One region of the Halobacillus sp. ABD4_316 genome, then DNA from elsewhere that is predicted to be linked to it. Evidence: predicted binding sites of a transcription regulator. Region 1 holds the regulator's gene; each other region holds the start of a gene.

Region 1 (3,152 bases):
CGACCCAAGGATGAAAATAAACAAACCGGTCAGGTAGACTTTCTTTTTCCCGAACCGGTCTCCGAAATAGCCCGTCAGCGGCATCGTCATCCCCATGGCGACCATGAAGATCGTTAAAATCCACCCGACGGCTACGGCGTTGGAATCAAAGATTTCAATGAACCGCGGTAAAATCGGGTTCAGCATACTATTATTTAAGATGACGGTAAACGTTCCAAACAAAACCGATATGACGACAAGCCATTTATTCGGCAGTTTACTCATAGATGTCCCTCACTTTCTGTCGATTCGTACACTATTATCTACTATACCACCTCGCAGCCGGATTAACCCTTCCATCGGCCGTTCCAGTTTGTTTTTCATCAAATGAGCGGTGTAAGCGTTCCCTTATGTTTCCAGTCTTTAACCCCTGGGTACCATACAACCAGACGAATAAAGGAGGAAGATCATATGGGACGTTTAAACAATAAAACGGCAGTCGTTACAGGAGCCGCGACAGGAATCGGGAAAGCTACCGTGAAGCTTTTTGCCCAGGAGGGCGCCCGCGTCATCTGTGCTGACGTCGATGAAGAGGATGTCCGCAAAACTGTGGAGGAAATCAACATCCATGGCGGGCAGGCGGAATCCTACGCCCTGGATGTATCCGAGCAGGAAAGTGTCCGCGTCTTTGCCAATTATGTAGAGGAAACGTACGGAACGATTGATGTGCTGTTCAACAACGCCGGTGTCGATGAAGAAGGCGGCAAGGTGCACGAATATCCGGTCGATTTGTTCGACCAGATCATTTCTGTCGACCTCCGCGGCACCTTTTTAGTCAGTAAATATCTACTTCCGCTTATGTTCGAAAATGGTGGCTCGATCATCAATACATCATCCATGTCGGGACAGGCGGCTGACCTGGATCGTTCCGGCTACAACGCAGCCAAGGGCGGAATCACCAATTTCACCCGGGCCATGGCGATTGATTACGCACGTCAGGGCATCCGCGTGAATGCCGTATCCCCCGGAACGATTGAAACGCCGCTCGTTGATGAACTTGCCGGTACGAAAAAAGAAGAGGAAGGTCGTGAGTTCCGGGAGGCGCAGAAATGGGTGACACCGATGGGCCGGTTAGGAAAGCCGGAGGAAATCGCCTCCGCCGCCCTTTTCCTCGCTTCTGAGGAAAGCTCGTTCATTACCGGTGAGGATCTTACTGTGGACGGCGGACTGACCGCCTACACGTGGCCGGGTAAAATGCTGATGGACAACAGCTGGAAAGAAACGACGAAGTAATAAAAAAGACTTAGAGCAGACGACGCTCTAAGTCTTTTTTATGCTTCATCCAGCGGCTCATCCTCCATCAGCGGATAATGCTTCAGGAAGTAAACGAGTGCCTGCAGTTCAATCGCAAGGTCGATATGATGCACCCGCACGCGCGATGGAACGCTGATCCGCGCCGGCGTGAAATTGAGAATTCCGCTCACACCCGCTTCTACAAGGCGTTCGGCAATGCCCTGGGCGGCAGATGCCGGTACTGTTAAGATGGCCACCTCAAGGTCACCGAGCTGGTTTTCCAAGTCGTCGATGTGGTGCACTTCGACACCGCCGACTTCCGTACCGACCCGCTCTTCGTTGGCATCAAAAGCCATTTCGATTTTCGTATTGTTGTTTTTCGTAAAATTATAATTCAGAAAAGCCGTTCCCAGATTCCCTACACCAATCAGGGCGACCTTCGTCGTTTCATCCTGATCGAGCGTCTTTCTGAAGAAGGACAGCAGGTATTCCACGTTGTAGCCGTAGCCCTTCTTCCCGAGTGCTCCGAAGTAGGAAAAGTCCCGGCGGATCGTAGCGGAGTCGACTTTCACCGCCTCACTCAGCTCTTTCGATGATACACGCAGCTTTCCCTGACTGTGCAGGTTATTCAAGAAGCGGTAATACAGCGGCAGCCGCTTGGCTGTCGCCTGTGGAATTTTTGCTTGTTCCATATCCATGGCTCCGACCTCCTTTACCGATCCGTTCGTTTATAGTCGCCATTTTTGCCACCGGTCTTCTCCGACAAATACGTCGGTCCGATGACCATCCCTTTATCAACGGCTTTACACATGTCATAAACTGTAAGAGCAGCAGCAGATGCAGCCGTGAGCGCTTCCATTTCCACACCCGTGCTTCCCTTCGTCCTGGCGGAAACCTCGATGATCAAACGCGGTTTCTCTCCATCAAGCTCCCAGTCAAAGGAGATATCGACACCCTTCAACGGCAGAGGGTGACACATCGGAATCCAGTCCGGGGTTTTTTTGGCTGCCATGATCCCGGCTACCTGGGCTACAGACAGAACGTCCCCTTTTTCCATCGTCCGCTCTGTAATTTTATGATAAATCTCTTTGTTCACTTCTACACTTGTGAAGGCGACCGCTGTCCTTACGGTATCTTCCTTGCCGGATATATCCACCATCCGGGCACGGCCCTCTTCATTGAAATGACTAAATTCCGCCATTGGCACGTTCCCCTTTTTCTACATGGTTCTGATTGAAACACTACTCTTATTCTACCAAAAAATCAATCCGGAGTCGTCAACGATCGCTTTTCACACGGGGCATTCTGTTGCTAGCAGGTATCCGTATAAGATACACTTAGTTCATCGAGGTGAAACGACATGATTCTCATGCAGCTGAATCAACTGACGAAGCGTTTCGGCGCCGAGTTGATTTTAACGAATATTAAATTGGAAGTACAAAAGAATGACCGGCTTGCCATCGTCGGCCGGAACGGGGCAGGAAAATCGACCCTGTTGAAGATTATGGCCGGAGAGATGAGCTACGATTCCGGAGATATGTTCAAACCGAAAGATGCATCGGTCGGATACCTGGAGCAGCATACAGGTCTGCAGTCCGAAAAGTCGATCTGGGACGAGATGGAGCAGGTTTTTGACCACTTGAAATCACTGGAGAAAGAACTCCGTTCCATGGAAGTGCAGATGGCCGATCCCGCCCTGGTGGAAGATCAGACCCGCTATCAGCAGCTGCTGAAGGACTACGACCGGAAGCAGGAGCAGTTCAAGACCGCCGGCGGCTACCACTATGAAGCCGATATCCGGGCTGTATTGAACGGACTTAACTTCAAGGATTTTGACTGGACTACACCGATTTCTACATTAAGTGGCGGTCAGAAAACAC
Region 2 (3,152 bases), on a different contig from region 1:
TGTTTTCCCATGTCCAAAGGCTGTCGCACAAGTTTTTTGATTCAAGATCTGCCGGTTCCATTCTCGTGCGGATTATGAATGATATCAACTCGCTTCAGGAACTGTTTACAAACGGGATCATCAACCTTCTGATGGATATTGTTCTCTTAACTGGGATCATCGCTATTCTGCTGGCACTCGATCCGAAGCTTGCCCTGGCGATTCTCGTGATCATGCCGCTGATGTTCTATATTTCCACGAAGCTGCGCCGGAATATCCGACGCTCCTGGCAGCAGGTACGAATCCAGCAGTCCAGGCTGAATTCCCACTTGAATGAAAGTCTGCAGGGCATTCGGATTACCCAGTCCTTTACACAGGAGAAGGAAAATACCGAATACTTTGACGGGGTGAACACGGATAACTTTCTCGCATGGAAGGAAGCGACGAAAAAAAGCGCGATGTTTCGTCCGTTTGTCGAAATGAGCAATGCCATCGGTACAGTCATCCTCGTTTCATTTGGGGCCTGGTTGATTCTTCAGGGAGATATCCAGGTCGGAACGTTTGTATCGTTCGCCTTCTTCCTTGGGATGTTCTGGGAACCTATATCCAGACTGGGGATGATGTACAACCAGCTTCTTATGGCGATGGCAGCCTCTGAACGGATCTTTGAATTCCTGGATGAAGAACCAAATGTCGAGGAGAAGAAAAATGCCGTGGAACTGAAGGATATGAAAGGTCACATCGAATTCGACCATGTTCAGTTTGCCTACGATTCCAAGCGGATAGCTCTTCATGATATCAACCTTGAGATGAAACAAGGAGAAACGGTGGCCCTTGTTGGACATACGGGATCAGGGAAATCTACGATTGCCAACTTGATCAGCCGTTTTTACGACCCAACCAAAGGTGCCGTCAAAATCGATGGGGTGGATTTGAAGGATGCTTCCATTGATAGTATCAGACAGCAGATCAGTGTCGTTCTTCAGGACACGTTCATTTTTTCGGGAACGATTATGGAAAATATCCGCTTCGGGCGTCCGGGTGCTACGGATGAAGAGGTGAAAGAAGCGGCAGAAGTGGTAGGAGCGGATGGTTTTATCCAGCGCTTGAACAACGGCTACGAAACCGAAGTAGAGGAGCGGGGGAATATTCTTTCAGCCGGAGAACGGCAGCTTCTCTCCTTTGCCCGGGCCCTGCTTGCCAATCCGAGAATTCTCATTCTGGATGAAGCAACAGCGAGTATAGATACAGAAACCGAATTGAAGATTCAACAGGCTTTGAAGAAGCTCCTGAAAGGGAGAACAGCCATTATGATCGCCCACCGCTTATCAACGATACGTGAAGCCGACAACATTTTCGTGCTCGAGCATGGAAAGATTCTTGAGCAGGGATCTCATGATGAACTTATGGATCAGCACGGTGAATATTATGAACTTGTAAAAGCCCAGTTCCAAATGCTGGATGCCATATAATAAATCACCCTGTAGAAAAATTCTACAGGGTTTTTTCTTTTGAACAACGTTAGAAAAGAACGGAGGAGGGGAACAGGCAGATAGGTCGACAGGACGGATGGTGTGCGGTACGATAAGAATCGAAAAGACTTTGTGAAGTTTGTCACAAAATAGTCATCATCTTGAATACCACAACGGTGTTTTACGTTTTATACTAATCCCAGAACAGATTTTGAGATTATTCCTGGGTAGGAGGGAACGAATTAAGATGTTTGGATTCGAAACCGTCGAAGTGAGTCGTGCGCTCACTGCGATGACATTACTATTTCACGCCATTTTCGCAACACTGGGAGTCGGGGTCCCCGTCCTCGTGTCCATTGCGGAATTCATCGGAATCAAGCGGAAGGATCCGCATTACACTCTGCTCGCCAGGCGCTGGACGAGAGGGTATACGATTACGGTCGCTGTCGGAGTTGTGACAGGGACGGCGATCGGTCTGCAGCTGTCACTCATCTGGCCGAGCTTCATGAGGCTTGCGGGGAACGTGATTGCTCTGCCGTTATTCATGGAAACCTTCGCCTTCTTCTTTGAGGCGATTTTCCTAGGGATCTACTTATATACGTGGGACCGGTTCAAGAAGCCGATCTACCACTGGCTGTTATCCATTCCTGTGGTCATTGGAGGCACGATGTCCGCCTTCTTTATTACAACGGTGAATTCGTTTATGAACACGCCCCAGGGTTTTGAGCTGGAAGAGGGCCGTTTTACATCGGTGGATCCACTTGCTGCGATGTTCAATCCTGCGACACCGACGAAGGTCTTTCACGTCATATCTTCCTCTTATTTAACCGCTGCAGCGGTGCTTGCAGGGATTGCTGCTTTCATCATTTTGATAAAAAAAGGATCCCTCTATCACAAAAAAGCATTAAAACTTACAATGACTGCCACTTTTATCTTTGCTATGCTTACAGCGCTTGCCGGTGATTTATCGGCGAAGTTTCTGGCTGAGCATCAACCCGAGAAGCTCGCTGCCGGGGAATGGCACTTTGAATCCGAAGAAGGCGCTGACCTTGTTGTATTCGGTACGCTGAATGAGAACAATGAAGTCGAAAACGCGATCAGGATTCCCAATGCTTTAAGTTTCCTCGCTCACGGCGATTTTAATGCAGAAGTGGAAGGGCTCGAGGAAACACCTGAGAACGAGCGGCCTCCCTTATGGATCCACTATATGTTCGATCTGATGGTATCGATCGGCTTTTACACCCTGGGGATTTCCCTGCTGTTCCTTGTGCTCTGGAAATGGAAGAAAGGAAACCCGTTCCATCCTATTCTCTTGTGGGGAGTAGCAGCGGCTGGTCCTTTGACGATGCTCGCGATTGAGTTTGGCTGGATTTATGCCGAAGTCGGAAGACAGCCGTGGATTTTGAGAGGCTTTATGACTGTTGCGGAAGGTTCGACGACATCTCCGTACATCGGCTGGATGTTTGCGCTGTTTGCTGCCGTCTACCTTGTGCTCGGTGTTGGATGTCTGCTTACGTTACGCAAAATATTCAAAGGCAAGCCTGCCGAGCTTGAACTGGAGCACCGCTTTCCGAATACAGCCGCAGCCAGCAGGGAGGGACAGTCATGAGCTATGAAATCATCGGGATATCCGTCCTCTGGTTGTTCCTTTACGGATATTTGATCGTCGCATCTGTAGATTTTGGTGCTGGCTTTTTTGCC
Region 3 (3,152 bases), on a different contig from region 1:
TGATATTTTTGTTCATGATCGGTTCGGTTTCCTGAACAATCGATTGAGCTACCTCTCTTGGGATCAGCATTCCCATTCCCCTCTCCGTCGTTCTTCTTATTATTCATCCTAGCACAGATTCCAGGAAGGAGATGGTCATATTCCCCTCTTTCGGCCTATATAGTGGTCTTACGATACTCTGGGAGGAATGATGGAATGACAGAAGATCAAAAACCGGTATTTTTCAAGAGGAAAATGTTCTGGATCCATACGGCTGCTGCGTTGGTGATATTCTTTACTGCATTTTTCATCGGTTCCTACACCCGTACCATTTCTTTAAATGAAGAAAAGCTGAAGTACGAAGAAGTAACAATGGAAATAGAAAAAGTTGAAAAAAGGTTCATCCAAAAACAAGGCGACCAGAAGGATTTAGAGAAGGATGTTGAGCTCCTCGACGAAAAAAAAGAGGAAATAAATGAACAGGTCAAGGCATTGGAAAAGGATTTAAGTGAGGCTGAAGCTCTGGTGGCGGAAAAAGATACACTTCAGGCAGATCTCAAGAAGCTGGAAGAATCAAAGAAATCCAAGGACAGTGAATTGGATGCTGTTGAAGCGGAAATAGATACGAAGAAGGAAGAACTGGCCATCGTAACCGGAAAAATCATTGAATTAAAAGAAGAACCGAAAACGCTCTCCGCCGGATTCTTCACTGTAGGGAAAGACATTCCTGCCGCCCGCTACAAAGTAACCCCGAATGGGAACGGCAACTTCTTTGTGAATGAAGGAGCTAAAGTCAATATCATGATTGGAAGTGGAAGCTTCTATGAGAGCGAATATATCTTTGAGGCGTTGGAAGGCGACGAAATCGAACTGACCACATCTGCCCATTTTACACCCATTCAATAGTTTTCCACCCTGCTTCCATTTATAATAGGAAGCAGGGTGGAACATCTCTCCCTTTCCCTCCAAGACCTCACACAAATATGTCCAACTTTTGAACAGGAAAACGCTTTAATGAAAACCGGGCAAGCCTATTGTGAATTATTTCACAAAACTCATTGATTTCATGTTGGAAATATTGGACAATATAAATGTGAAATGATTCACAATAACTTGTTCATTATCTTTAGGGAGGAATTCATATGCCAAAACAAAATGTAAACCGTGTCGCTTTAATTGGAGCAGGATCCGTCGGAAGCAGCTACGCTTTTGCGATGTTGAACCAGGCGGTAGCCGAGGAATTCGTGATCATTGACCTGAATGAAGACAAAGCGATGGGCGATGCGATGGATTTGAACCACGGAAAAGTATTTGCCCCGAATCCGACGAAAACATGGTATGGAACGTATGAAGACTGCCGTGATGCCGACATCGTCTGCATCTGTGCAGGCGCGAACCAAAAGCCTGGCGAAACACGTCTCGACCTCGTCAAAAAGAACCTGGTCATTTTCAAATCCATCGTAGATGACGTGATGGCCAACGGATTTGACGGCATTTTCCTTGTGGCCACCAATCCGGTGGATGTGCTCACCTATGCCACATGGAAATTCAGCGGCCTCCCTAAAGAACGAGTGATTGGAAGTGGGACGATCCTGGATTCCGGCCGGTTCCGTTACCTGCTTGGAGAGTACTTCGATGTTTCTCCATCCAGCGTGCACGCAAACATTATCGGCGAACACGGCGATACAGAACTTCCTGTATGGAGCCACGCGACCATCGGCGGTGTTCCAGTCCTTGAATTGATCGAACGTCACGAAAACTATACAAAAGAAGATCTCGACGAAATTTTCGTGAATGTCCGCGATGCCGCCTATCAGATCATTGAGAAAAAAGGAGCCACCTATTACGGCATAGCGATGGGTCTGACCCGCATTACGAAAGCGATCCTATACAACGAAAACAGCATCATGACCGTCAGTGCATACTTGAACGGGGAATACAATGTGGATGACGTGTATATCGGTGTTCCAGCTGTCCTCAACCGCACGGGGATCCGTAATGTGATGGAAATCAACCTGAATGAAGAAGAACAAGGGAAACTGAATCACAGTGCCACTGTTTTGAAAGATATTCTAAGCGAACAATTCGATGTGAAACAGACGAACTAAACTTCTTTTGAAAAGAGATGATCTGCCATGTGGTTCCAACAGTATGATCCTTTTGGTAATCTGGGCGTGAGCGCGCTTTTAGCCGCTCTCCCCATCTTTTTCTTCTTTTTGGCATTAACCCGACTCCGTATGAAAGGGATTCTTGCTGCCTTTCTCACGCTCATCATGAGTCTGGGTATCGCTGTGTTCTTGTTTGATATGCCATGGGGCAATGCGCTTGCCGCAGCCCTCCACGGCATAGCGAACGGTCTATGGCCGATCGGTTACATCGTCATTATGGCCGTCTGGTTATACAAAATTGCTGTACATACCGGGAAATTCACGGTCATCCGTTCCAGTATCGCGAACATCTCCCAGGATCAGCGGCTGCAGCTTCTGCTGATCGGCTTCAGCTTCAACGCTTTCCTTGAAGGGGCCGCAGGATTCGGTGTACCGATTGCCATCAGTGCCGCCCTGCTTGTGGAACTAGGCTTCCGCCCGTTGAAAGCCGCAGCGTTATGCTTGATCGCCAATGCTGCTTCCGGTGCCTTCGGAGCGATCGGCATTCCTGTCATCGTCGGTGCCCAGATGGGAAACCTGGAAACGATGGAGCTTTCCCGGACACTGGCTTACCTGCTTCCTGCCATCTCCTTTGCCATTCCGTTTGTGCTCGTCTTTTTGCTGAATGGATGGAAAGGTGTGAAAGAAACCCTGCCTGCCCTGCTCGTCGTCAGCGGCATTTACACAGGTACCCAGCTGTTTACGATTCTTTTTCTCGGACCTGAACTTGCCAACATCCTTGCTGCGCTCTTAAGTATGGCTGGTCTTGCGCTGTTCTTAAGAAAATGGCAGCCAAAAACGATCCACAGAGAAGCGGATGCTCCCGCTGTTCAGACCGGCGAAACGTACAGCCTGAAGGAAATAGTTAAAGCCTGGTCTCCGTTCTACATCTTAACGGCCGTCATTACGATCTGGAGTCTTCCTGCATTTAAAGCCCTGTTCAATGATGGAGGCTTGCTTGCTGGTACGACCCGGTTGGTATCGATTCCATACCTGCACCAGCAGATTCAGAAAGCCCCGCCGATT
Region 4 (3,152 bases), on a different contig from region 1:
CTTCCGCCCTCACCGATTGATGTATCCAATCCATCCTCCAACGTCTCAAGCAGCTGGGAAAGGCCGGCCTTCTCCGCTGCACGGGCCGTTTCTTCCCTGGAGGCGCCGGGAACTCCAATCGCCATATTCTCTGCAATCGTACCCGAAAAAAGATACGGGTGCTGGGAGATGTAGCTGACACCGTTGAACCAGTCCGCTTCCTTGTACGAATAAAGCGGACGTCCGTTCACGTCTACATCACCAGATGAAGGAGCAAGCAGTCCCGAAAAAATATTGAGCAGGGTTGTCTTGCCTGATCCACTCTTTCCGACCACCGCCAGTTGACTCCCTGCTGGAATGTCCACCGATACCGGATCAAGAGCGAATCCTTCCTCATACTGAAACTGAACAGCGCGGAGAGACAAGGCCGGAGGCTGTTCATACGTGAGCCCCTGATCTCCCCATACCAACGAATGGTCCTCTTCGTTCAACGTCTCCTCCAGCTGCTTGGAGGCCCCGGAAGCTCCACGTCCCGTATGGAACGCACTGCCGAACTCCTTCAGTGTCAAGTAAAACTCCGGTGCAAGAATCAAAATGAAAAAAGCGGTGAAAAAAGAGACACTTTCATACACAACAAGGCGGATGGCAATCTCAAGAGCAATCAGGCCAATACTGAGCATGGAGATGAACTCAAGCATGAGGGAGGACACAAAGGCCACCTTCAGCACTTCCATCGTAGCCGTTTTAAATCCGAGACTGCTCGATTCTATTTCCTCCTGCTGGCGATGACTGCGGTTGAAAAGCTTCAACGTAACAAGTCCTTGAAGGGTATCCAGAAACTGTCCGGAAAAAGCCGAAAGCTTCTCCATCTGGTCTTCCGATTTCTTCTTCGTCATCACACCGATGATCGCCATGAACATCGGAATGAAAGGAGCTGTGATTACCATGATCAGCCCGGAATAAAGATGGGCGGAAAACACAACGGCCAAAATCATCACAGGGATAATGAGGGTCTGTATCATTTGTGGAATATAGCGGCTGAAATAGCCGTCCAGTTCATCCACGGAATCCATGAGTACACTCACCTTTTGTCCGGACCGCCCGGTCACCGATGTGGAGATCGACTGCCTGGACATTTTTTCAATCAAACGATGCCGGTAATGCTCTTTAGCTCTCGAAGCAAGACGGATGCCCGTTTTTCCATTGAGCCATGTGAAGAGAGTACGTCCAGCCAACACGAGAAACAGCCCGGCAAACAAAGGCAGAACATCCTGGAGGCTTTGCTGACCAAGAAAAATCCGATCCACAATCGCAACGAAATAATAGGATTGACCGATGACACTGGCTCCGATGAGAAGAGACGTGAGGATTAACAGCGTCATCCCTTTTCGATCAGCAAAAGCAAAGCGGCTGAGATGCTTCATAATCTATAGAAAACTCCTTACACGTATTTTTTGTGAAGTTTTTCACATTACTTTTATTATAAAGGAAAGACACCCTTTTTTCTAAAGAGAAGCCTGAGGATTCTATGACAATTCTTTAACATCGTCCCCTTTTCTGCCGCCAGTCATACAATCTCAACGGATAACTTACCCCGGTCGCTTATCGTCGCAAACACCTTATCAAACCTGTGATGAGGATTAGTATGCCGAAAACCTTTCAGGAGGTTAATGGAAATAACCTTTACTTTTTATTTTATAAATAATATGATAGTAAAAAATTTATAAAAGGAGGAAAAATCAGTTGGATAACTTTGATTACAAAATATTGAAAGCACTAATTGATAATGGAAGGGTTACTTGGGCTGAATTAGCTTCCCAAACTGGATTATCTGCTCCATCTATTGCAGACCGTGTTAATCGTTTGTTAAACAATGAAGTAATAAAAGAACTTGGCGCAATGGTAAATGGGGAAAGTGTAGGAACAGAATGTACAGCATTTGTGGCAGTTTCATTAGAAAAACCAACATTCAGGAAAGATTTCTTAAGGCTTGTCAAGGATTTGGAAGAAGTGCAGGAATGTCATCATATTGCCGGGGAAGATGATTATTTATTGAAAATTCGTTGCCAAAATACAAAGGATTTGGACCGAGTAATAAGTTATGAAATTAAAAACCTTGCAGGTGTACGGAGGACAAAAACAACAATTGTGATGGATACAACAAAAGAAACTTTGCGGGTCCCCTTACAAAAAGCAAAATTTAATAAATCAGGTGAACAGTAATGTTCGGGGAACTATTACTAAAAGGACTGTTCATTGGAATTAGTATTGCTGCTCCAGTTGGACCAATTGGGGTGTTATGTATCCGCAGAACTCTTGAACATGGTAAGTTAACTGGATTTGTATCTGGATTAGGGGCTGCAACAGCAGATGGAATATATGGAATAATTGCTGGTCTCGGTTTAACATTTATAACAAACTTTTTAATTGGTCAACAATTGTGGCTTCATCTTATTGGCGGTATATTCTTATGTTATTTAGGAGTGAAAATATTTATTTCAAAACCTTCAAATAGATCAGCTGAAGCCAAAGGTAACCAACCGTTTTCAGCTTTCATATCTACTTTCTTTTTAACTATTACTAATCCAGTTACAATTTTATCATTTATCGCCATTATCTCAGGCCTAGGAATTACAACTAACAATGCAACGGCACCTGGCTTAATTTTAGTCGCAGGGATTTTTATAGGTTCATCATTATGGTGGTTATTATTAAGTAGCCTTGCAGGAACATTAGGCAATCGACTAGAGAATGATTATTTGAGCCTGATTAATCGCATTTCTGGAATTATATTATCGTCGTTTGGAGTATATAGTTTAGTTACTGGACTTGTTGGTTAGAGATTGATCTCATAATATTATTGGGGTGTTGTCCATATATTTAATGTTTCACTGGTTCATTGATCTTCTTATGGATCAAGAAAAGATATGAGGGGTGCTTACATGGTCTATATACCTTCAATTTGTTCTTTGTAGTTATTCCAAGCTTCATCATATACTAATGTAGGCGTGAAAATATCTATGATTCCTTGCTTAACTCTAAAGTCAAAAGACTATAGTTTTCTTAAAAAAATGGATCAATAAATGATGTTTGAATCTAAATAAACGTTCAAAGCTTTTCACCCTTTATGATTCTTGCTTGTTATTCCACCAATATTTCAGACGATTTTTCCA

The links. The regulator Rex, encoded in region 1, represses fermentation and respiration genes when NADH is low (regulators of the CRP and FNR family bind a similar motif). The targets are predictions, from matches to a motif close to TTGTGAAATATTTCACAA.
Region 2: a site for Rex is predicted at 1,582-1,599, ahead of ACXAJH_RS01400 (cytochrome ubiquinol oxidase subunit I). Genes of this name have one in related genera too.
Region 3: a site for Rex is predicted at 1,014-1,031, ahead of ACXAJH_RS10520 (L-lactate dehydrogenase). Genes of this name have one in related genera too.
Region 4: a site for Rex is predicted at 1,434-1,451, ahead of cydD (thiol reductant ABC exporter subunit CydD). Genes of this name have one in related genera too.

The regions. Positions count from the first base shown of each region.
Region 1 covers NZ_JBSWZA010000012.1:5,860-9,011, reverse strand. The annotation lists gene ACXAJH_RS20110 (MDR family MFS transporter) at 1-264, opposite strand, end outside; gene ACXAJH_RS20105 (SDR family oxidoreductase) at 451-1,272, shown strand; gene ACXAJH_RS20100 (redox-sensing transcriptional repressor Rex) at 1,311-1,970, opposite strand; gene moaC (cyclic pyranopterin monophosphate synthase MoaC) at 1,985-2,473, opposite strand; gene ACXAJH_RS20090 (ABC-F family ATP-binding cassette domain-containing protein) at 2,633-3,152, shown strand, end outside.
Region 2 covers NZ_JBSWZA010000001.1:239,559-242,710, forward strand. The annotation lists gene ACXAJH_RS01395 (ABC transporter ATP-binding protein) at 1-1,451, shown strand, start outside; gene ACXAJH_RS01400 (cytochrome ubiquinol oxidase subunit I) at 1,699-3,060, shown strand; gene ACXAJH_RS01405 (cytochrome d ubiquinol oxidase subunit II) at 3,057-3,152, shown strand, end outside.
Region 3 covers NZ_JBSWZA010000002.1:711,119-714,270, reverse strand. The annotation lists gene ACXAJH_RS10530 (CdaR family transcriptional regulator) at 1-70, opposite strand, end outside; gene ACXAJH_RS10525 (hypothetical protein) at 196-885, shown strand; gene ACXAJH_RS10520 (L-lactate dehydrogenase) at 1,122-2,087, shown strand; gene ACXAJH_RS10515 (L-lactate permease) at 2,115-3,152, shown strand, end outside.
Region 4 covers NZ_JBSWZA010000007.1:70,099-73,250, forward strand. The annotation lists gene cydD (thiol reductant ABC exporter subunit CydD) at 1-1,403, opposite strand, end outside; gene ACXAJH_RS18820 (Lrp/AsnC family transcriptional regulator) at 1,723-2,202, shown strand; gene ACXAJH_RS18825 (LysE family translocator) at 2,202-2,819, shown strand.